DNA from 3 places in the Gracilibacillus sp. HCP3S3_G5_2 genome. Region 2 is predicted to be linked to each of the others. Evidence: predicted binding sites of a transcription regulator. Region 2 holds the regulator's gene; each other region holds the start of a gene.
The links. The regulator LexA, encoded in region 2, represses DNA repair genes until DNA is damaged. The targets are predictions, from matches to a motif close to CGAACATATGTTCG.
Positions count from the first base shown of each region.

Region 1 (7,973 bases), on a different contig from region 2:
ATGTCAAGGATTGTAAGTTTTTGTTCAGATAAGGATTAATGAGCTAAAAGCCTTGAATCTAAAGACTTAATAATGTTAGTGAGCATACATTAATCACGCATAGAAGTCTAGCCAAAAAAGAAAACTCCACAGTCAATATAGACTACGGAGTCTTCATTTTTATTCATCTAATAAACTTTCTTGAAGTTCTTCTTCTACTTCCGTGCTGCCATCTTCAATATCATAATGTGCTCGAATTGCACGATAGATTTCCTCGGCTACTGTTGGATTCTCTTTTAAGAATTGCTTAGCATTTTCTCGTCCTTGACCAAGTCTTTCATCGTTATAGGAATACCATGCTCCGCTTTTCAAGACAATGTCTAAATCCGAACCAATATCTAGGATTTCTCCTTCTCTAGATATTCCCTCACCATACATAATATCAACTTCTGCCTGTTTAAATGGTGGAGCTACTTTGTTCTTTACCACTTTAATTCGTGTTTTATTACCAACCATATCATTACCTATTTTTAATGTTTCAGCACGTCTTACTTCTAATCGAACAGAAGAATAAAATTTCAATGCTCTACCACCAGGTGTTGTCTCCGGATTTCCGAACATTACACCGACTTTTTCACGGATTTGGTTAATAAATATTGCTGTTGTCTTAGATTTATTGATTGCACCAGATAACTTACGTAAGGCTTGAGACATTAAGCGTGCTTGTAAACCAACGTGTGCATCGCCCATTTCCCCTTCGATTTCCGCTTTTGGTACTAACGCAGCAACAGAGTCAATAACAATAATATCAACTGCACCACTACGAACAAGTGCTTCAGCAATTTCTAAAGCTTGTTCACCAGTATCAGGTTGAGATAACAACAGCTCATCAACATTGACACCTAATTTTCTTGCATATACCGGGTCAAGTGCATGCTCTGCATCAATAAAAGCTGCTTGTCCACCTGCTCGCTGTGCTTCAGCAATTGCATGAAGGGAGACTGTTGTTTTACCTGATGATTCCGGTCCATATATTTCAACTACTCGTCCACGTGGATAACCACCTACACCCAATGCAACGTCTACGGCAATAGATCCACTAGAAACGGTCGCAACTTTTTGTTCTGCCTGTTCACCAAGCTTCATGATGGAACCTTTTCCAAACTGTTTTTCAATTTGCTTTAAAGCCATATCTAAGGCTTGTTTTCTATCACTCACATTAATTCCTCCTTCATATTCCTATCACTATCTTACAACCTTTTACGACTTTTCACAAGTAAAAAACGAATAAATGTTCCCATTGTTTTCATAAAAATAAAAATAAATTTTACGTAAATCAAGAACAAAAGCATTTTTTCTATTTAATAGCTCTTATAGAAAAATGCTTTTGCAACGATTTTAAATATAAATTTTCATTATTTTTTTAGTTGATAATATAGCAACTCAAAGCCTTTTTTGACTGCTCGCTGTCGAATCGACTGACGATCACCATTAAATTGAAATTTTTCGGTATAATGCTGATTCTCTTTATTACAAATCGATATATAAACCGTGCCAACAGGTTGATTTTCTATTTCATCAGGGCCAGCAACTCCGGTAAAACTAATGCCTATTACTGATTGATAAATCGTCTTCACTTGAGAAGCCATTGCTTCGGCACATTCTTTACTAACTGTTCCATACTTTGTGATTAGTTCGTCAGATATCTTTAATGCGGATGCCTTAGCGAATGGTTGATATACCACCGCTGCACCATTAAATATCGCAGATGCTCCACTTTGATTAACTACCCTGGCAGCAAAGGCTCCTCCTGTCAGGCTTTCTGCACTAGCAATTGTTAAATTCTTTTGATTTAATAATGCAAAAACACTCTGTTCAATATTCACGTTATCGTAACCATAGAGGTATTGCCCAACCCGTTCCTTTATTTTCAACTCAACCTGATCGATAAGCTGTAGCGCTCTATCATTATTGTCAGCTTTTGCAGTGAGCCGTAAAGCTACTTCACCTTCAGATGCTAAAGGAGCAATCGTAGGATTCGTTTGATTGGATATTAAATCTCTCAATTCATACTCTAGTTGTGACTCACCGATTCCAATAAACCGTAACATTCTAGACCTGATAACTGTGTTTAGAGATAACCTAGCATGTAAGAATGGTAGTACTTCTTCCATCATAATAGCTTTCATTTCACGTGGCACCCCTGGCATAAAAACCCAAATAGTCTGATGACATTCTACGATTATCCCAGGAGCCATTCCAACCGAATTATGCAACACTTTGGATCCTTCGAATACATTCGCTTGCTTTCTATTATTTGGTGTCATCGGACGGTTATTCTTAACAAAAAAAGCTTCTATTTTAGCTAATGTATCCTGGTCTTCGATAATGGATAATCCAGAAATATGCTGAAATGCTTCCCTTGTTAAATCATCTTCGGTTGGACCGAGACCACCAGTTACCAATACGATATCAGATCTTTTTTCTGCTGTACGAAAAACGTTTGTCAAACGATGAAAATTATCCCCTACTACTGAATGATAATAAACAGAAATACCCTTATCAGCTAATTGTTCGGAGAGCCATGCAGCATTGGTGTTGACAATTTGCCCTAACAAAAGTTCTGTTCCCACGGAGATCAATTCTGCTTTAACCTCTGCCATCACTTAGAGTCTCCCATCACATGCCAATTTTTTACAAAATATTCCACTCCTGACACAATAGTGATGATTAGAGCTGCATATAATAATATAATATCAATTGGTAACCCAATCATTGCAAATGGTACATTCTGAAGCAACAAGAAAATAATGGCAAGTATTTGCAGAACCGTTTTAAATTTCCCCAGCTGACCTGCTGCAAGTACAACACCCTCTCCTGCGGCAACTAGACGTAAACCAGTAACTGCGAATTCTCGACTAATAATAACAATTACCACCCATGCAGGGGCCATTTCGAGGGCCACTAATAAAATAAATGCAGCGGAAACTAACAGTTTATCTGCCATAGGATCAAGGAATTTGCCAAGGTTTGTCACTAGTTGGTATTTTCGAGCATAGTAACCGTCAAGCCAATCAGTTGCTGAAGCAATCGCAAAAATTATGACGGCTACCAGATGAGCAATTGGAATCGACTCATCGCCTACATTCCATATCCCCCAATCAAATGGATAAGATAATAATAAGATAAAAATTGGAATTAACATAATTCGTGATAATGTTATTCGATTAGGTATATTCATTTCAAAACACTCCTTCATATTACTTGGAAAGCAAAGGTCGAAGCCTTGCTATTTGTTTTTTTTGATTTATTTTTAATAAAAAACGAGTCTGATGTGGTAAAAACAAACCCTCTTTATCCATGCAAAGAGGGTTATGAAAGCATTTATTGTTTTTCGATCGTAATCCAAACTCTTTGAACCTGAGATGCGTTTACTTCATCCGATAATTCAAGCACTTCACCATTTAACTCTATATTTATGGTTTGTGGTTCACCAAATCTTAAATATAGCTCCTCTACTTCTGAAACATCAACCTCTAGTGGACTTTCATCTGTCGTAAAAGTCTTTTCATATAAGCTCTCACCTGTCTCATCAGCAATCTCAAGCCAATTCATATTTTCAGTAGTGATAACCAATGATATGTCCTCTGATGATGTTGTAAAAGTATAGTAAGAATCATTATTTTCATAACTATCCAAAGACAATTCCGTAACTTCTTCTTGTTCCTCTTCAATTGGTTCTTCCTCTTCGTTCTCGGCCTCATCCTCTTCATCAGCCGGGGTTGTTTCTTGAGCAGGAGGGAGCTGAACTGACTCTCCTGCTGAATTATCATTATTACCAACAGGAGCCGGATTCACCTCATCTCCTGAAAAATAACCTTGTTTAAACAACCACACTAATAGAACTATACCTATAATCAACAAAACGACGATAACACTGGGGATAAACGAAAAAATAACCGGTGTTTTGGTAGAAGTTCTATTTTTTTTACTACTTCTCACCCGAGAATGTACGACAGTTTCCTCATTATCGAAAGGTAAATCATGTTTGTACTCCTGTATTAATTCTTCGGGGTCTAAACCAAGTATGGTTGCATATTCTTTAATAAAAGCCCGTACATAAAAAGAACCAGGCATAACATTAAATCGCTCTTGCTCGATTGCATTCAAATATCTTACTTGTATTTTGGTCAAGTTTTGAACATCTTCTAATGACATATTTTTGCGTTCTCGCTCTTCTTTTAATCTTTCTCCAATTCCCATCTGTAACACCATCCATCAATCTTTAATCAATATATATGAACATATTATGTACTCTATCTAATTAGACGTTTATTTGTTCCGTTTTGTTTCATTTTAAACAACATATCTTAATCATATCTTAAAATAAATCGATTGAAAAGAGAAATATCCATGAATCTGACAAATTAAAGAAAAATTTATCAAAAATTTGTTGCAATAACTGTTAAAAACCCTATAAAGCATAGTATATATGCTTTACAGGGTTTGTTAAACTGCCTTATTTTGTACCTTCGCTTTGAACTAGCTTCACCATAATATTCGCAATGGCATGCTGTTCTTGTTCATCTGCTGCATTCCATAAGTCACGTAACATTTTTTCTTGATCGTTTTTAGCTTGCACTTCTGTTGATAAATAGTTACCAATATCATATGCAAGCTCAGATATTGCCTGATTACTTATTCCGTTATTTTGCGCCTCGTGCAAACGATCTCCTAAAAAATCCTTCCATGACTCAAAGTTGTCAATTACAGACATGTTCATTCCTCCTTTATCAGCATACATTACTATCTTTCGATAATTTGAATAAAATATGCATACTAACAAAAGGAAGATAAAAGGAGACGATGACCTGTGGGGATACAGACTTTTAGCACCGTGATAAACAAGAATCATCCCCAAGCACCGTTCACTCGGATTAATTCACCTTGAATATAAGTAGATTGGTCACTACAAAGAAATTGAACAGCATCTGCAACATCATCAGGTTTACCTGCTCTTTGTAGTGGAATATCCTGAATCAGCTGTTGCTTCTCTTCATTAGTTAATGCCTGGTTCATTTTCGTATCAATAAAACCAGGGCTAACCCCATTAACAAAAATATGACTTGGACCTAGCTCTTTTGCCAGTGATTTTATAAAGGCATTTTGTGCACCTTTAACAGTCGAATATGCCACTTCACAACTAGCTCCTATTTCACCCCAAATCGAAGAAATCAAGATAATGCGCCCAAATTGATTTCTCACCATATCTGGAATTAACGTTTGCGTTATTTTCCATGGAGATTTCACATGTAATTGTAGCATATCATCCATGTCTTGCTCTTCCATATCCTGAAATAACCCATAATAAGCTTTTCCGCTTGTATAAATGAAGTGATTAATATCTGATGGTAACTGACTAATAAATTGATTTAAACCATGCCTATTGGCTAAATTTGATTGAATTACATCGATTATCGTGTTATTTGGTATTTGCTTCAGCAGTTTGTCTATTGCTGTTTTGTTTTGATTATAGTGTAGCAGAAGTTTATGGTTCTGCGTTGCTAATTGCCTGGCTATAGCCATGCCAATTTCCCCGCTTGCACCAGTTATAACTGTTCTCTTCTCCATCATTTTTATCCTCTATTCATCTGCTTTAACAAAACAAGTCGAAAGTTGGTCTTCGGTAATCCATTTTTGTGTAAAAGATTGCATATCATCATATGTCAGGTTTTCTAACCAATTGATACTTTCAAAGAAGTCGATTCCCAATAATTGATAATGTGTGTATTGATTAGCAATAAATTCTAATGAATTCATAGCACGTAATAACTGACCAATTTTTTTACCTTTGATCCGATCGAAACTTTGTTGATCGATCGAAGTAGTTTGCAGATTTAATAGCTCTTGTTTAATCATCTGTGTTAATTTTTGAGGATCTTTCGTATTTCCGCCAATAATACTAAACCCGAAATTACGTTCTAAATGTGACTCACTGCTAAACGATTGATCAATAAGCCCAGCATCATACAAACGTTCATATGCAACACCACTTTTAGAGAATAGGTGATCTAATACGATATCTGTTAACCATTCTTTTAACATAAATTCTTTAGGATCTTCAGGAATTACATGCTCTTTGATACCAACCAATGCTTTTGGTACAGAGACAGGCATTTTAATGGTTAATTCTTTTTCTGCAACTTCTTTTGGCTCATCTGGAAATTTCCGGGCAATCGGTTGTGGTGGATCAAAGTTCTTTTGCTCTTGATTATTTTTTATAAATTCCATAGTTTCTTCAGGGTCAACATTTCCTGCAATAAATAGAACCATGTTATTAGGATGATAAAAGGTGTGATAGCACGTATATAAATCATCCTTCGTAATATTATGGATCGACTCTACCGTTCCTGCAATATCAATTTGTACAGGATGGTGGTGATAAAGACTTTTAATGGTTCCGAAAAATGCTCTCCAGTCTGGCTGATCATCATACATTCTTATTTCTTGTGCAATAATGCCTTTTTCTTTTTCAACAGATTGCTCTGAAAAATAGGGATCTTGAACAAAATCTACAAGTGTTTGTAAATTCTCTTTTATTTTTGACGTAGCAGAAAATAAATAAGCAGTTTTCGTAAAAGAAGTAAAAGCATTAGCTGAAGCACCTAGCTTTGAAAAATCCTGAAAAACGTCACGATCTTCTTTTTCAAATAATTTATGCTCTAAGAAGTGTGCAATGCCATCAGGAACCGTCTGGTAATTCTGTTCATTCAGTGGAACAAAGCTTTGATCTATCGAACCGTAATTAGTTGTAAATATCGCAAATGTTTTTGCCATCTCTCGCTTCGGTAAAATAAACACGCGTAGGCCATTTGAAAGTGTTTCTGAATATATATGTTCCTCAATTTGTTGATAATGCTTATGCTTCACCTTGCTCCGCCTCCTTGCTCGTCAATAAATAAACGGTATCTAGTTTTATTTTGTTGGCAACATTCATTACTTGATCTTTTGTAACCACTCTAACTTTCTCCAGTAGCTGTTCTGGTGTTATAGATGATTGTGCCAGTACTCTTTGATAGTGTAATTCAATCATTCCTTGTGGATTATCTAATGTTTCTCGCAATTGATTAATGGTCATTTCTTTTGTTTCATTAAGTTCATTATCGTTAAACTCACCATTCCGCATTTGCCCCATTTGTTCTAAAATTATTTGCTTAGCTTTTTCGTATTGTTCTGGAGCAATGCCACTAAAGACAAACATCAAGCCTTTATGACTTTCAATCCTTGACGCAGCATAATACGCTAAACTATGTTTTTCTCGAACATTCATAAATAATTTAGAACTAGGAAATCCACCAAATAAGCCGTTAAAAACATGTAAGGCCGGATAATCCTCATCATCAAACGTAATATTGGTACGATAACCGAAATGTAATTTTGCTTGCTTGATATCATCTTTTTCGATGAGTGTTTGTGCATCTTTATCAATCACAGTATTATTCGTTTTTTCAATTGGTCTTTGTTCTCTATCTGCTACCAAACCTGTGATTTTTTCCTCTACGTCTAATTCCTCAATATCTCCTACTACAAAAATATCGAGATGATCCTGATTTAATATTTGCTGATAATATGTGTAAAGGTCCTCTGCTGTTATTTCATCCAAATCTTCTTCATAACCGTGGACACGTAAACGATATGCCTCTTCCTTACACATTTCTTCAATCATCCGTGTATTGGCCAAACTCATTTTATCCTCTTTTAACGATTCGATCTTACTTCGTAACGTTTCTTTTTCACGGGTTACTATTTTTGGATCGAACGAGTTATTGAATAATTTAGGTTGATATATAACCTCTTGAAGGAAAGCGATTCCTTTATTTAATAAATCCTGTGAACCTGAAATATACTGTTCATTAGCCAATTCTAATCGAATCGTTAAAATATGATTTTCCCCTTTTTTACTACTATCGACTGATAATACCGTTCCGTATAAC
Region 1 covers NZ_JBQHXU010000002.1:7,560-15,532, forward strand. Annotated here, with positions in the region: gene recA (recombinase RecA) at 160-1,197, opposite strand; gene ACTNEP_RS02440 (competence/damage-inducible protein A) at 1,395-2,642, opposite strand; gene pgsA (CDP-diacylglycerol--glycerol-3-phosphate 3-phosphatidyltransferase) at 2,642-3,220, opposite strand; gene ACTNEP_RS02450 (helix-turn-helix domain-containing protein) at 3,364-4,242, opposite strand; gene ACTNEP_RS02455 (DUF3243 domain-containing protein) at 4,499-4,756, opposite strand; gene ymfI (elongation factor P 5-aminopentanone reductase) at 4,891-5,610, opposite strand; gene yfmH (EF-P 5-aminopentanol modification-associated protein YfmH) at 5,623-6,909, opposite strand; gene yfmF (EF-P 5-aminopentanol modification-associated protein YfmF) at 6,899-7,973, opposite strand, start outside.
Region 1: recA (recombinase RecA) is a predicted target of LexA. The motif match lies at 1,264-1,277, and genes of this name have one in related genera.

Region 2 (7,973 bases):
AAGAATAATGTATGTAAGATGCTTTTATAGTTAAACATGGCTTTTTCTTCTTTAATATCGCTGACACTCATCCCGGTGATGTATGATAGAAATGCAGGGTATAGTGGTAAAACACATGGGGATATAAACGATAAAAATCCTGCACCAAATGCAATAAAAATATTTACTTCATTCAAGTTGGTCACTCCAGACTCAATATATTTATAGATGCACTGTTCTATAAATATGATAAAACCCTTGCTGTATAATAGCAAGGATTCTAATTCGACAATTATGTTACAACCTGTTATTATTTGTTATCCATTTGGTTGTTCATTGCACGCATCATTTGTTTAATTTTCTTTTGCGATGGTTTTTGACCCATCTGCATCATTAATGTTCTTAGCATTTGTTCATTAATTGGTGGATTTTTCTTTAAATAGTTCATCATATACTTTCTCGCGATAAAAAAGCCTAGGGCAACCCCGGCTAAAAGAGCAACCACGATAAATATAATCCAAAGAACAGTGCTCATTCAATTGTTCCTCCTTCAATTTGTCTCTTATACAGTATAGTAAAAGTCATTTAATAATACAAGCACTTGTTTATTTACTTGTTACGGTAAAAAAATGGGACGAGGAACTGCCCCTCTGTCCCATTTAGTTTAATTAAAATAATTCATTTACGTGTTTTACGACATTTTCTACAGTAAAACCGTATTCTTCAATAATTTTGTTTCCATTTGCAGATGCACCAAATTTATCGATTGCAATAATTTTTCCTTCTAGACCTACATAACGCTCCCAACCAAGTGAAGAAGCCATTTCAACAGCAACACGTTTCGTTACAGCACTTGGCAATACGGATTCTTTGTACGCTTCATCTTGTTTATCAAAACGATCCCACGAAGGAATACTTACAACACTCACATCTTTACCTTCTTCTTTTAATGCTTTTTGTGCTTTGACTGCAAGCTGTACTTCAGAACCAGTTGCAACAAGAATAGCATCTGGCGTCTCTTTCGAAGCAGGGCTTACTACATATCCACCTTTTTTAACCCCTTCGTATGCATTTTCAGCAGTACCAGGTAATGTAGGTAGATTTTGACGAGTAAGTACTAGTGCTGTCGGTTGTGAAGTAGATTCTACTGCTAAGCGCCATGCTGCTTGTACTTCATTACCATCTGCCGGACGAATAACAGAAAGATTTGGCATTGCTCTAAACGCAGCTAATTGTTCAACAGGTTCATGTGTCGGACCATCTTCTCCTACTGCAATCGAATCGTGCGTTAACACGTATGTTACAGGCAGGTTCTGAATAGCAGATAAACGAACTGCTGGACGTAAGTAGTCACTGAATACGAAGAATGTACCACCAAATACTTTAAGTCCTCCGTGTAATGCCATACCATTTAACGCAGCTGCCATTGCAAATTCACGTACACCAAACCAAATATTACGTTTGTCTGGCTCTGCTGCTGAAAAGTCGCCAGCATCTTTAAGGTTTGTTTTGTTAGAACCTGCTAAGTCTGCACTTCCACCAAATAAAGATGGTACAGTTTTAGCGATGGCGTTTAATACTTCCCCAGATGTAGCACGTGTAGCAGCTTCATCCTTACCTGCTTCATATACTGGTAAGTCTTTATCCCATCCTTTAGGTAATTTGTTATTAATCGCATCCTCTAATTCTTGTCCTAGTTCAGGATACGCTTTCTTGTAAGAATCGAATAATTCCTTCCATTCTTGTTCTACTGCTTTACCGTTTTCAACGATTTTTGTTTCGAAATCCTTGTATACTTCATCAGGAACTAGGAAATCTTCATGTTCCCATTTATAGTATTCTTTCGTTAATTTAACTTCGTCTTGTCCAAGTGGTGCACCATGTGATGCAGCTGAACCAGATTTGTTAGGTGAACCGTAACCAATGACTGTTTTCACTTCAATTAACGTAGGTTGATCGGTATTAGCCTTAGCATCCGCGATAGCTTGTGAGATCGCTTCTGTGTCTGTACCATCTTCTACACGGATTACTTGCCAGCCATATGCTTTAAAACGATCTTCTACATTCTCAGAGAATGCTTTGTTTAATTCACCATCTAAAGAAATATCGTTAGAATCATATAAAGCAACAAGCTTACCTAATTTTAAATGACCTGCTAGAGATGCAGCTTCGTGGGAAATACCTTCCATTAAGTCACCATCACTAACAAGTGCAAATGTATAGTGATCTACTACATTGTAATTATCCTTATTGTATTTAGCAGATAAATGTTTTTCAGCCATCGCCATACCAACACTCATCGCAATACCTTGACCTAACGGCCCTGTTGTTGCTTCAACCCCATCCGTATGGTGTACTTCTGGGTGACCAGGTGTCTTCGAACCCCATTGGCGGAATCCTTTTAGGTCATCAATGGTAACATCATAACCAGACAAGTGGAGTAAGCTGTAAAGTAACATAGAACCATGACCTGCAGATAATACAAAACGGTCACGATTGAACCATTTAGAGCTTTTCGGGTTATGATTCATGTGTTGTGTCCAGAGTGTATATGCCATTGGAGCCGCACCCATTGGCAATCCTGGATGACCTGAATTAGCTTTTTCAATTGCGTCTATTGATAATGTTCTAATTGCATTAATAGACATTTGTTCAATTTGATTTGCCATCGTTACATTTGTCCCCTTTCAAAAAAGCAAAATATGTACGCACATTTATAATCGTATAACGAAATCACCATAAAGACAAGTATATCAAGTCAAAAAGCGAGTAATTTCTTTAAAAATAACAGTTTTTGATAAAATTTTTAATATAATAATATAGAAGAAAAAGTAGCAGTCACTACTTTTTCTTCTCTTTTTGTAATTGTTTTAATTTTTCAGGGGTAACATCATTCCCATTAGGATCGATGACCGTCATCCCTTTCATATGGTTTTTAAAAGATTTTCGAACGTTTTTCAAATAGGCTTCACGTAACGATTTTTGTTCCTTCTTTTCTTCATTCGTTAATCCTTCATTTTTCGCTTTATTAGCTAACTCGTTAATTCGAGCTATTTTTTCCTTTGATAACATAGAGAAACTACACCTCGTTTCTTTTTCCAAATAACTATACTTCCATCTTAAAATGAAAAAAAGAGTATACTTGTATAGTATACTCTCTCTCATTTTAATCTTCACGCTGTTACTTTTCAAGGGATTGGTATTCCTGATAGCGGCGGTGAACGGTTGCTTTCGACACGTCATAACCCATTCCACGGAGAACAGATGCAATTTCTTGAAAAGTTAGATTGTTCCGCTTTAACCTAATAACCTCTTCTATCGGAAATTCTTTTCGTTCTCTTCCTTTTGCAAGATGTTGGTTGGAAAGGTTATCAGCTGGATTAAATCCATTACCAACAGCCTTCTTCATCCCTCGTTTAATTTTCGCATTATGTAATTTTCGTTGATATTCCTCTACTATTGATACGATCTGTAATACCATCGAATCGCCTTCAGAAAGCTGCAATTCACCATTATGTGATAGTGTATATATATTTACATTTAATCGATTTAATTGATGAAGTAATGCAATTTTAGTATTCCCTCTTCCTAGCCTCGTTTCGTCTTGGATAAGGAGGGTATCAGCCTGTCCATTCTGAAATGTCTCTAACATATCAAAAATACCCTCACGTTCAATCTCATACCCACTTTGTTTTTCCTGGATGATTTTATGAATTTCCATTTTATATTTATTTGCAAACATGTGTAATTCTTCTTGCTGTCGTTGAATAGATGTTTCTTGGGAATCCTTTTCGGTACTTACACGACAGTATATGATCGCTTTTGCCATAGGTTAAACTTACTCCTTTATGCTATAAACTTGTTACTGCTGAATAATAGAAAAAGACAATAGCTAGTATAAAAGTAATCAAGTAAAAAATGTCAACTTTAGATATATTTTTTAACATAATATCGCCTCCTTCGAACCTTTGTTCGTATTTATATTATACACGAACAAATGTTCATGTCAATTGTTTTCTCGAACGAATGTTTGTAAAACTTATTTTCCTATGCTATAATTTGATTAATAAATAATACGTGTAAGGAGATTTAAATATGACAAATCTATCAAAACGACAAGAGGAGATATTAGCTTATATTAAAGAGCAAGTTGAGCTAAAAGGATATCCACCATCTGTTCGGGAAATTGGTGAAGCAGTCGGTTTAGCGTCAAGCTCAACCGTTCACGGTCATCTAGCGAGATTAGAGAAAAAAGGCTATATCAGACGTGATCCAACTAAACCGAGAGCTATAGAGGTACTTCCACAAGACGGAGAATTGGAAATTCCAAAAACCGAAGCCACATTTGCACCGGTTATCGGGAAAGTTACGGCCGGCCTTCCGATAACCGCGGTAGAAAATATCGAAGAATATATCCCTATTCCTCATAATGAAATGCATGTAAGCGAGCAATTATTTGTATTAATTATCGAAGGAGACAGTATGATCGAAGCTGGCATTTTAGATGGTGACAAAGTAATTGTCAAACAACAAAATACAGCAGAAAATGGTGATATTGTGGTAGCAATGACCGAAGAAAGTGAGGCCACAGTAAAACGATTCTTTAAAGAAAAAGATCATATACGTTTACAACCAGAAAATGCAACGATGGATCCTTTAATTTATAAAAATGTTAGTATTTTGGGTAAAGTAGTAGGGTTGTATCGTAGTATATAATTAATGGAAAGTGCGCACTTGTCTAAGTCGCACTTTTTTTCTACCATTATTTACTGTATTTTTATTATGTAAATTAAATGTCGGGAAAGCTTCCTTGGATTATGACGATTGTCTTCAATCGTGTGGTAATTGGTATCAATTTGAATATTCTAGTAAAACATATAAACCCATCAGAGCACTAGATTCGCTGGTATTAGTAGTCAACGGCCGCTTATAAGAAAAAGTATCTTCCTAATTACCAATAAAGGTTCTTAGATTCATTTCTACCATCAATGCTGTCGAGAAGGTATCATCTGCAAAAACTGTTCCTCTCCCCATGTTCATCTCATCAATCGATAAAGTTATTTCCTCTACAAAACTTCTAGGAAATATCCCCCTGAGCCCATGCTATATCTAATACACGAGCAGATGAGCATCTTCAATTCTTCGTCTTGAAGTGAAGCTACTGGCTTTTTAGTTGGTATTCAGTTGTCTTGGATTATTATTCCATCCACATTATCTTTAACTCTATATCTCCTAAGTCCCATCTAGGTCAATTATCGATTTTTAAGGAAGACGCATATAATAAGAAAAAGCGTTAGAAGGTGATGACATTTATGGGACTATTTATTAATAAATCCGAACATTCAAGTGTATTTCAACATAAAGGAGAGATTCAAGTTCCAAATCAACGTTATTTTAAAACGGATTATTTCGCTGAACTAATTCATAAACAGAAAAAATTCAATGAAACTATAACCAAAGAAGTGAAGGATATAAATAAAAGGCATCAGCAATATGAATTTACAGAGGCGAAAAATTGGAATGAACTGCGTATTAGTTTAGCACATCTATCTGAAAGAACTACAAAGCAGGAAAAATTTGAACAGGATGCAAGGGAGTGGCTACATTTGCTTGAGAAGAAAAATCATGAACTAAAATGTTTATTGAAAGAGGAAAAAGATGTAAAGCAAGAGATAAAAGAAAAAATAAATCATGTTAGCAAGTCAAATCAAGAGATCATACGACAGCTTTCAGACTATAAGTCATCTTCGGAGCAACTTACCTCTCAGATGAATGAAATGTATACACTACATCAACAAATGATAGACCAAATTTCTAAACAGGATAAAAAACAAGATAAAGTTCTAGACCGCTTTGAAAATCAAGAAGCATTAATGGAAAAAACATTAAGACAGGTAGATAATCTTCGCTCAATTTTATTCGAGCGAGCTTATCACATTGTAGAAAAAATAGAAAACAGTTGGAAGCCACTTACTATGATGATGCCGGGGAAAAATAAGGAGATAAAAGAAAAAAACAATAAAGTAAGACTATAAGGGGCTTGTCAAGAAAAGTGTGTAAGTTGGGAGTGTTATATTAACTGTGTAAGTAAGAAATGCGTACGGTTTCTTACTCACACAGTTTTCTATTTGGTAGAAAAATAACTATAAAAGCTAATCCACTAACCCCATACATGGAAATAAAGAAAATATATTTCCGTAAGTTATATAATGAAAGGCAATAAGTTTGAAATTGATGAATTTGAATTGGTCGATATTCAAGAAATAAAATTACTTTATTTCCAAAATAAGAAAGCTTATACAAAAATATGTTAGGTAGTAAAACTTTTTATGGAGGAAAATACTTTACAAATAAATATGAAAGAATGCACTTAAACTAACGTACAGGTATGGTTAAAATAGATAATCACTAAAACTACATAAATGTATTACTTTGAAAAATGTTTAAGGAGGACTGTTCGAAATGAAAATTGAATTTCTTGGAACAGGTGGGGCAATAACTATACCACGACCACTTTGTAATTGTAATGTTTGTTTAGAAGCAAGAAATAAAGGGATACCATTTAGTAGAATGGGACCAAGTATATTTGTACATGGCCCTAATTTATTGATAGATACACCTGAAGATATTTACCATCAAATCAACCGTTCTACTATTGATGATGTCAAGGGGATCATATATTCCCATTGGCACCCAGACCATGTAATGGGGAGAAGAATTATTGAATCTTTAAGTGCGGACTGGATTAACTATCCCCCTCAAAATAAGAAAGTAGAAGTTTATATTCCAGAACAAGTAGATATAGATTTCAAAACATTCCTTGGTAGTAGTGACCATTTAAACTTTTTTGAATCACAAGGATTTGCTAACATAAATCGACTAAAAGATGGAGAGAGTTTATTCTTAACAAATACAAAAGTTTTTCCGTTTAGATTGGCGGAGAATTATGTTTATGCTTTCTTAATTGAAAGCGATAGCAAAAAAGTGCTTATTGCTATTGATGAGTTGAATAATTGGAAACCACATGAAGATGTAATAGGTGTTGACCTCGCTATATTACCAGTAGGTATATTTGAATTTCATCCATTGAGCGGCGAAAGATTATTACCCGAAGACCATCCTGTTTTTCAGGAGGAAGCGACATTTAATGAAACATTAGAAATTGTCAAAACTCTTGGAGCTAAACATGTAATCTTAACACATATTGAAGAACCATGTGGGTTAAGTTTTAGTGAATTTAGGGAGTTAGAAAAGAAGTTGAAAAGTTCTGGATTAAATGTAGAGTTTGCTTATGACACGCAATTGGTAAAAGTATAATTTTTTTAGATAACGGGGGCTTTAGTTTAATTGATCAGTTTTAATATTTCTAAAAGATTAAGCCCAGGCTTTCCACACCTGGGCTATTGTTAACTATGAATCATATTTTAATCAAATTACATCATCAAGCGATGATTAATTTTTTTGTGGGTGTTTCGTGGTGCGGTTGTGGGCTGACAAAACCACAACATTTTATCACACAAAACAAAAACCCTCGACACCAACAGTGCCAAGGGTTTTCATAGATTAATAGGCTTGGATATATTGTTCTCTTTCCCAAGGATGTACTTGTGTACGGAACATATCCCACTCGATTTCTTTTGATTCGATGAAGTGTTCAAATAAGTGCTCTCCTAGAGCTTCAACAATAACTTCATCTTTCACCAATTCATTTAGTGCGTCTGCTAATGTTGCAGGTAAATCTTTTACCCCATTAGCTTCACGCTCTTCTTTATCCATAATATAGATGTTACGATCTACTGCTTTTGGAGCTTCCAGATTATTTTTAATTCCGTCCAAACCAGCAGCTAATAACACAGATAAAGCTAAGTATGGGTTAGCAGATGGATCTACACTACGTACTTCAACACGTGTACTTAAACCACGAGATGCTGGTACACGGATTAAAGGACTACGATTTGAACCAGACCATGCTACATAACAAGGTGCTTCGTAAC
Region 2 covers NZ_JBQHXU010000008.1:13,013-20,985, reverse strand. Annotated here, with positions in the region: gene ACTNEP_RS12635 (cytochrome c biogenesis CcdA family protein) at 1-176, opposite strand, end outside; gene ACTNEP_RS12630 (YneF family protein) at 290-514, opposite strand; gene tkt (transketolase) at 648-2,648, opposite strand; gene ACTNEP_RS12620 (DUF896 domain-containing protein) at 2,821-3,051, opposite strand; gene ACTNEP_RS12615 (YneB family resolvase-like protein) at 3,161-3,808, opposite strand; gene lexA (transcriptional repressor LexA) at 4,075-4,695, shown strand; gene ACTNEP_RS12605 (hypothetical protein) at 5,292-6,014, shown strand; gene ACTNEP_RS12600 (MBL fold metallo-hydrolase) at 6,442-7,296, shown strand; gene glnA (type I glutamate--ammonia ligase) at 7,543-7,973, opposite strand, start outside.

Region 3 (7,973 bases), 100 kb from region 2:
TGCTGCTAGGTTCGGTGATTTAGGCTCCGTATACGGTAAACAATGGCGTTCATGGAAAACGTCTCAAGGTGACACGATCGATCAGTTGAAGGGCGTTATAGAAGCAATAAAGCATCATCCATACTCAAGAAGACATATTGTTTCTGCCTGGAATCCAGAAGATGTTCCTAGTATGGCATTACCGCCATGTCATACACTTTTTCAATTTTATGTAACAGACGGCAAACTAAGCTGTCAGTTATATCAACGTAGTGGCGATATCTTTTTAGGTGTCCCATTTAATATTGCGAGTTATGCATTGCTGACATTACTTGTTGCCAATGAGTGTGGTTTAGAGCCTGGTGAATTTATCCATACATTTGGGGATGCTCATATTTACACCAATCATGTGGAGCAAGTACAAAAGCAATTAGAACGTGAACCTCGAGCATTACCAACTGTTTCGATCAAAGAAGGAGTATCTATTTTCGAGGTAGAGTTGGAAGACATTAAACTAGAAAATTACCAGCCACATCCCGCTATAAAAGCACCTGTAGCAGTATAAGAGGAGGATCTAAATGATTTCATTATTGTTTGCGATGGGAAAAAACCGAGTAATTGGTAAAGACAATACATTACCGTGGCATTTACCTAACGACTTAAAATTTTTCAAAGAGTTAACTACTTCTCATTCCATAATCATGGGACGGAAAACATTTGAGTCGATGAACGGACCGTTACCGAATCGTGAGAATATTGTATTAACCACCAACAAAGAGTTTGAGCATGAAAACTGTAAGGTCATTAATTCAATCGATGAAATAAAGGATATGAATAAAGCTCACCCTGACAAAGAGTGGTTTGTGATTGGCGGTGAAGAAATTTTTAAGCAAGTACTTGATTTTGCAGACAGAATATACATGACGTATATTGATGAAGTGTTTGAAGGTGATACCTTTTTCCCTGAATTTGATGAAACAGAATGGCATATTACCAAGAAAGAAAAAGGAATAAAAGATGAGAAAAACAGATACAATTATTACTTTATTCAATATGACCGGAAAAAGTATTAATATTTTTTTCGTTAATAAAGACAAGCATTGGAAATCATGGTAAGATAGGAGATAGTGAGAATCTGATTCTAGATAAAGGGGCGCATAAAGATGTTATCTTCTATTGGTATTCCTGGACTGATTTTAATATTAATCATTGCATTAGTGGTTTTCGGACCGAAAAAACTCCCGGAAATCGGTAAAGCAACAGGAGAAACGTTGCGTGAATTTAAAAAATCTACACGTGAATTAACAGATGATGAAAAAGAAGACAATGAACATAAATCGTAGTTTTTTGATTGAATGATTAAATGAGGTGAACGTCATGTTATCTAATATCGGCTTTCCAGGGTTAATTTTAATATTACTTATTGCATTGATTATCTTTGGTCCTTCTAAATTACCGGAGATTGGTAAAGCGGTTGGCAGTTCTTTACGTGAATTTAAAAAAGCTACCAACGACATTATCAATGAGGATAAAGATAAATCAGAAAAATAAGAGATGGTAAAGATGTAAAAGACATGCTTTTACATCTTTTTCGTGCATGTAACCGGCTTATGATGAAGGGACGTTTAAAATGGAGCAAGACAAATCAATACCAAACGAAAAAGAAATGGGGTATTTGGACCATTTCGCCGAATTACGCAACCGATTATTATGGACAGCACTTGTATTTGTGTTGTTCTTTATCGGTGGACTATATTTTGTAGAAGAGATCAGGGATTTCTTTTTAAACGATATTGACATTACGTTAAACCTTATCTCTCCAGAGGAAATTATCTGGATTATTTTTATGATTGCTTTTGTTGTAGCATTTGCTGCGACATTACCATTTCTATGTATACAATTATGGCTATTTGTTAAACCAGGATTGACAAAAAAAGAGCAACGAATTTCATTGGTATATATTCCAACCATTTTTATCTTATTTGTATCTGGACTTGCTTTTGGATACTTTATTTTTATTCAATTAATTCTTCCGTTTGTACTATCGCTGAATGATGGAATGTTTGATACCATGTTCACCGTTGAAAACTATTTTCGTTTTATATTCAGAGTAACAATTCCATTCGCTGTGTTCTTTGAAGTGCCTGTTATAACGATGTTTTTAACCAGCCTAGGGCTCGTTACGCCACAATTTTTAAGCAAAACCAGAAAGTACGGTTATTTTATCCTTATTATTATTGGGACAATGATTTCACCACCGGATTTCATTCTGCAAATTGTCGTTGCCATTCCATTAATCGTATTGTACGAAATTAGTATCCTATTATCGCGAATGGTTTACCGTAAAAAGCAAGAGAAACATCGAGAATTTATGGAAAATTAATACATGAAGGATTTGATCAATGAGTATGAAGTCTTTTTATCAATTTATGATGCGTTATCGTGGAAATAAACAGTTAGATAATGCTCGAAGGTTAGCTGATTGGATGTTTTATGAGCATGACTTTCCTAAGCACTCTCACGATTATTATGAAATTAGCAGTTATCTTGAATGGCATACTCCTTTTCCTGAAGCCATTGCAACATATGATCAGTTGTGGGAGGAGTATAAGGAAGAGAGATGAAGCCATGAGTGGGTTAGACCACTCATGGCTTTTACTGATCATTGAATAGCTCTATAGCTACGATATTTTCAAATGGAACCTGTCGTTGGAGCGTGGCTTCTTGAAGAGTTATCTTTTTCTCGATGGGATGTATTTTGCGGACATAACCAGCAACCAGTTCCAACGAACTATTCATGTAATAGCTTATTTTTATTTTCTGGTTAGTCTGTATTGCCTGATGTAATGTTAGTTCCATTTCATTTATATATTCTTCACTTAGGATAGGTTTTTCCTTAAGTGTATCCTCTAAAAAGAATTCTTGGAGCATTTCGACATGCTCAGGCAGCATTAAAGAAGCCCATTTTATTTTACCTCGATCGTTTATCAAACTAATCACCTCAATTTTTATTATACGCGAACATTAGTTCTGTATCAATAGACGTAGATCATTTGTTCGTGTATAATGATGATAAAAAATATGGAAAGGATGGTGGATATTAGATGAAGATTTTACATACAGCAGATTGGCATTTAGGAAAAATCATTCACGGTCTGCATATGACAGAAGATCAACGAATAGTGTTAGAGAATCTTATCGAAATTATTCAAACAGAAAAACCAGATGTTATCATCATTGCTGGTGACCTCTATGATAGAGCGGTTCCGCCACGAGAAGCTGTCGAATTATTAAATGCTTTTTTGACAACTGTATCAGTTGAAATGGAAATCCCGATTGTTGCTATTTCCGGTAATCATGACAGTCCTGACCGACTCGGCTTTGGTGCAAGTTTATTTCGCTCGAAACAATTATACTTGGCAACAACTATAGAAGATATATTTGAACCAATCCATTTTAGCGACGGACACAACGAAGTTTATTTTCATTTGATTCCTTATTTGGAACCGGAACAAGTGAAATATTATTTCCAGGAGGAGACAATCCACACACATCAAGATGCAATGAAGCGAATAGTAAAACAGATAAAAGAGAACTTAGTAGATCACGCACAGCACGTTTTAGTCGGACATGCCTTTATTGCAGGTGGAATGGAATCAGAGTCTGAAGAAAGGCTTACGATGATCGGTGGTACTCCCTACATTGATGCATCTTTATTTAAAGCATTCGATTATGTTGCCTTAGGTCATCTTCATCAACCTCAAAAAATTAAAAATGATTTTATTCGGTACAGTGGATCGATCTTGAAATATTCCTTTTCAGAAGCAAATCATAAAAAATCTGTTACCATCCTTGAATTAAATGAAAAGGATAAACAAGTTCGAACTGTTCCTTTAAGAGCAGCAAGAGACTTACGGGTTGTCGAAGGATATTTTGAGGATTTATTAGAAGGAAAGGGAGTGGAAGCAACGGAAGATTACTTGCAAATCCGCTTGTTAGATGATGGACAAATTATTGATCCTGTAACAAAACTTCGCAAGCTGTTTCCAAATATTTTACGTTTAGAGCGGAAACATCACTTAGTGCATCAATCACTAAAAGAGATACAATCGATCAAGGAAAAACAAGAAATGACTCATGAACAGCTATTTGCTTCTTTTTATAAAGAAATAAAAGGATCGGAACTTCCAGAAGAGCGTGCTAAGTATGTAAAAGATGTCATCCAAAAAGTGATGGTAGAAGAGAGGGGGAAATAATATGCGTGCTTTAAATCTTGAATTAACCGCATTTGGACCCTATCGAAAACAGCAACGAATTGATTTTACTGAATTAGGGGAAGAACCGATATTTTTGATTACCGGGCCAACAGGCGCAGGAAAAACAACCATTTTTGATGCAATTTGTTACAGCCTATACGGCAGAGCAAGCGGTGCCGACCGTGATCAAGATGCATTTCGTAGCCATTTTGCCAATCTTTCTGAAATAACCTCGGTCAGTTTTACGTTTGAATTGCATCAAAAAAAATACCGTATAGTACGCAGTCCTAAACAACAAAAGCCTAAAGCTCGCGGGGAAGGATTTACAGAAGAAGCGGCCAGTGCAAGTCTTTATGTTTTTAATCAAGATCAGCAATGGGAATTAATTGTTTCGAAAATTAAAGAAGTGAATGAAACTATCGAGGAAATGATCGGACTAGATTATGAACAATTTAAAAAGATGATGATGATTCCGCAAGGTGAATTTCGTAAATTAATCTCTGAAAACAGTAAAGAGCGAGAAGAAGTATTACAAAAAATATTCCGCACTTATTTCTATAAAAATATTACCGAGAAATTAAAAGAAGAAGCAAAATCATTAGAAGAGCAATTAAGTAAGCTAGAGTGGCAATACCAGCAGGAAATCGAAAAGCTTCCAGTTGATTCGATTGATCCTGATTCAGATAAAAAGATCATAGAACAGCTAGATGAGCGCTATTTACAACTAGAAGAAGAAAAAATAGCATGGAATAAAGAAGTAGAACAAATTAACAAGCAACTAACCTTATTACAGGAGCAAAACTACCAGCAAAAGAAACTGCTAGAATACTTTAATGAGTATGAACAGTTGCTAGAAAAGAACAAAGAATTGCAACAAAGGCAAAAAGAGATAGATATTTTACATGGAAAGCTTGAGTTGGCAAAAACAGCAGAAAAAATAAAACCATTAGAAGAATTAATGGAAACCCGGAAACTAGAGTGGAAGACTCAACAAGAAGAACTACAACAATTTGCTAATCAACAAAAAGAAAAAGAGAAAATATATGAACAAATTAACGAGAAATATGAGGAAGAGAAGAGTAAGGAAACAGAGCGTGAGTCTTTGCAATTTCAACTGAAAGAGCATCAACAATTACTAAGTAAGATGGATGAATTTGAAGCAGCAGAAAAAGAACTGAATAGTTTGGATAAAGCGATCAAAAAAACGCAGCAACATCAATCCAACTTAACAAACAAAATGAATGAACTGGAGAAAATAAAGGAAGACAGTTATCAAATTAAGGATAAAATCCATGAATCAAAAAGTAGCTTGCAACAGTTAAATCTTGAAATAGAGAAATTACAACGAAAAGCAACAGATATGAAAGATTTGCAGAAGGAATATAATAATCTATTAATATTAAGAAAAGATTATCAACAATATAAAAACGTAGTGAGCAAACTGCAAACAAAAGTGGAAGAACAAGTAAAAAGATGTGATCAGGTAGAGCAAGAAAGAAAAATACATTTTGCAAGTCATCTGGCTGCATCGTTAGAAAATGGCGATCCATGTCCTGTATGTGGTTCCATTCATCATCCAAATCCCGCTAAAACAGAGGATTCAAGCGTTTCAGATGAAGTGATAGAAAAAGAGGCCAAGTATCTTACTTCTCTACAGGAAGATACTAAAGAAATGCAGATGAAGCTCCTTCAAATTAAAGAACAGGGAGAAGCTAAAAAACAAATTGTCACGCATTTAGTCCATTCACTTGAAATAAATAAAGAGCAATTAACACATAAACAATTGCAACAATTAGATAAAACAATCCAAGCAGAATTACAAGAAAAGAAAGAATCAGCAAAACACTATGAGGAAAATGTCCAGACATTACAAATACGCCTCCAAGAAATTCAACAAGCAATAGAAAACTATGACAGGTTAAAACAAGAGTTACTGCAAACACAAGAAAGATATCAAACGTTGAGCAATAACTATCATCAGATACAGGCTAAATATGATCAGATCCTTGCACAGTTTCCTGCGGATACAGAATCTCCTATAGTCTTTAAAGAACAAGTTATGCAGCTGGAGAAAGAACTAAAAAATAAATTGCAACATTGGAAAGACATTCAAGCTGATCACGAAAAAGCAATTGAGGAAAAGAACAAGGCGGCAACGAGATACGAGGAGGCAAAGCAATTTTCTCTTCAGTTACAGCAAAAATACTTGGAACAAGAAGAAAAATTTAAGCAGGCACTAAGTAATTATCAATTTTCCTCCATATCTGAATACAAGCAAGTACTTCTATCGATCAATAAGCAACAAGAAATAGAAGCCGAACTGACACACTATAAAGAACAAAAGAATATAGTGAAAAATCGATTAGAAAGTTTGATGGATTGGATAAAGGAGAAGGAAAAACCAGATCTAACAAAAATGAAAGAACAGATTGACCTGGTGGAAAAAGAGAAAGAAGAGAAAAATAAACAAATCCAATCTATTTCCTTTCAAATAGATCAACTTATCGCAACCATTCAACAAGTAAAGCAATTAGAAGAGAAGATGAAGAAAATAAATGATGATTATTTCCATATCGGAGAATTATCTGACCTTGCCAAAGGTGATAATAGTGCAAGACTATCCTTTGAGCGGTTTGTATTATCGACGTTCTTAGATGAGATATTATTGCAGGCTAATATACGTCTTGGTCAGATGACCGATCATCGATATCAATTAATTCGAAGTAACGAATTAGCAAAACGTGGTGCTCAAAGCGGGCTCGACCTGGAAGTACTTGACCATTATACTGGTAAAAAAAGATCGGTAAAGACACTTTCTGGTGGGGAGGGCTTCAAGGCAGCACTTAGTCTCGCACTAGGAATGGCTGATATTGTTCAAGCTCATGCTGGTGGTGTCCAATTAGACACACTCTTTATTGATGAAGGATTTGGTACACTTGATGAAGTGTCACTAGAGCAAGCGATAAAATGTTTGAAAGACTTGCAACAAGATCATCGTGTAATCGGAGTTATCTCCCATGTTGCACAATTAAAAGAAGAAATAAAAGCAAAACTAGTGGTAGAAGCCTCCCCGACTGGCTCTACTGCAAAGTTCAGAATAGGCTAAAAAAAAGCAAAATGATACAAAAATCAACAATAACAAAAGAAATACTGTCTAAACATGCGCTTACCCAGGAAATATCAACTGGTAATTTCCTAGAACTGTTTATGAATGAATTGAAAAAATGATATATGATATATAAAGTGAAAAGTATACATCGTCTTAAGATACACGCTGTATACTTTTCTTTGCAAATAAGATTTTGTTGACCTCTAACAACGGGTGTTTTCAAGTGAGTACTCTTTTCTCTAGCCTATACCAATCTAGACAAATGAACATATACTATATCAACATGTAATAGGAAAGGAGAATGTATATGTTTCGTCCACCAAACCAACCACCATTTAACATGCCGACACAGGGTTTCTTCCCTCAAGGTCCCATGCCACCACAACCTGCGAATCCATCTGGCCTGCAAGGTTTAATTCAACGATTTTTACCATCTCAGGCTAATAGCATGTCGCAGGCAACGAATGTGGCAACAGGTGGAGGCTCCAATTTAATGACAACATTAAACAATGTGCAGCAAGTTTTAAAAGTCGCTCAACAAGCGACTCCCTTAATTAAAGAATACGGTCCGATGATTAAAAACGCCCCCAAATTAATTAATATGATGAAAGCATTAAATGAGATAAACG
Region 3 covers NZ_JBQHXU010000008.1:113,244-121,216, reverse strand. Annotated here, with positions in the region: gene ACTNEP_RS13105 (thymidylate synthase) at 1-544, shown strand, start outside; gene ACTNEP_RS13100 (dihydrofolate reductase) at 558-1,052, shown strand; gene tatA (twin-arginine translocase TatA/TatE family subunit) at 1,143-1,322, shown strand; gene tatA (twin-arginine translocase TatA/TatE family subunit) at 1,357-1,530, shown strand; gene tatC (twin-arginine translocase subunit TatC) at 1,610-2,362, shown strand; gene ACTNEP_RS13080 (YozE family protein) at 2,382-2,603, shown strand; gene ACTNEP_RS13075 (YolD-like family protein) at 2,635-2,970, opposite strand; gene ACTNEP_RS13070 (exonuclease SbcCD subunit D) at 3,084-4,235, shown strand; gene ACTNEP_RS13065 (AAA family ATPase) at 4,237-7,341, shown strand; gene vrrA (VrrA/YqfQ family protein) at 7,652-7,973, shown strand, end outside.
Region 3: ACTNEP_RS13075 (YolD-like family protein) is a predicted target of LexA. The motif match lies at 2,998-3,011, and genes of this name have one in related genera.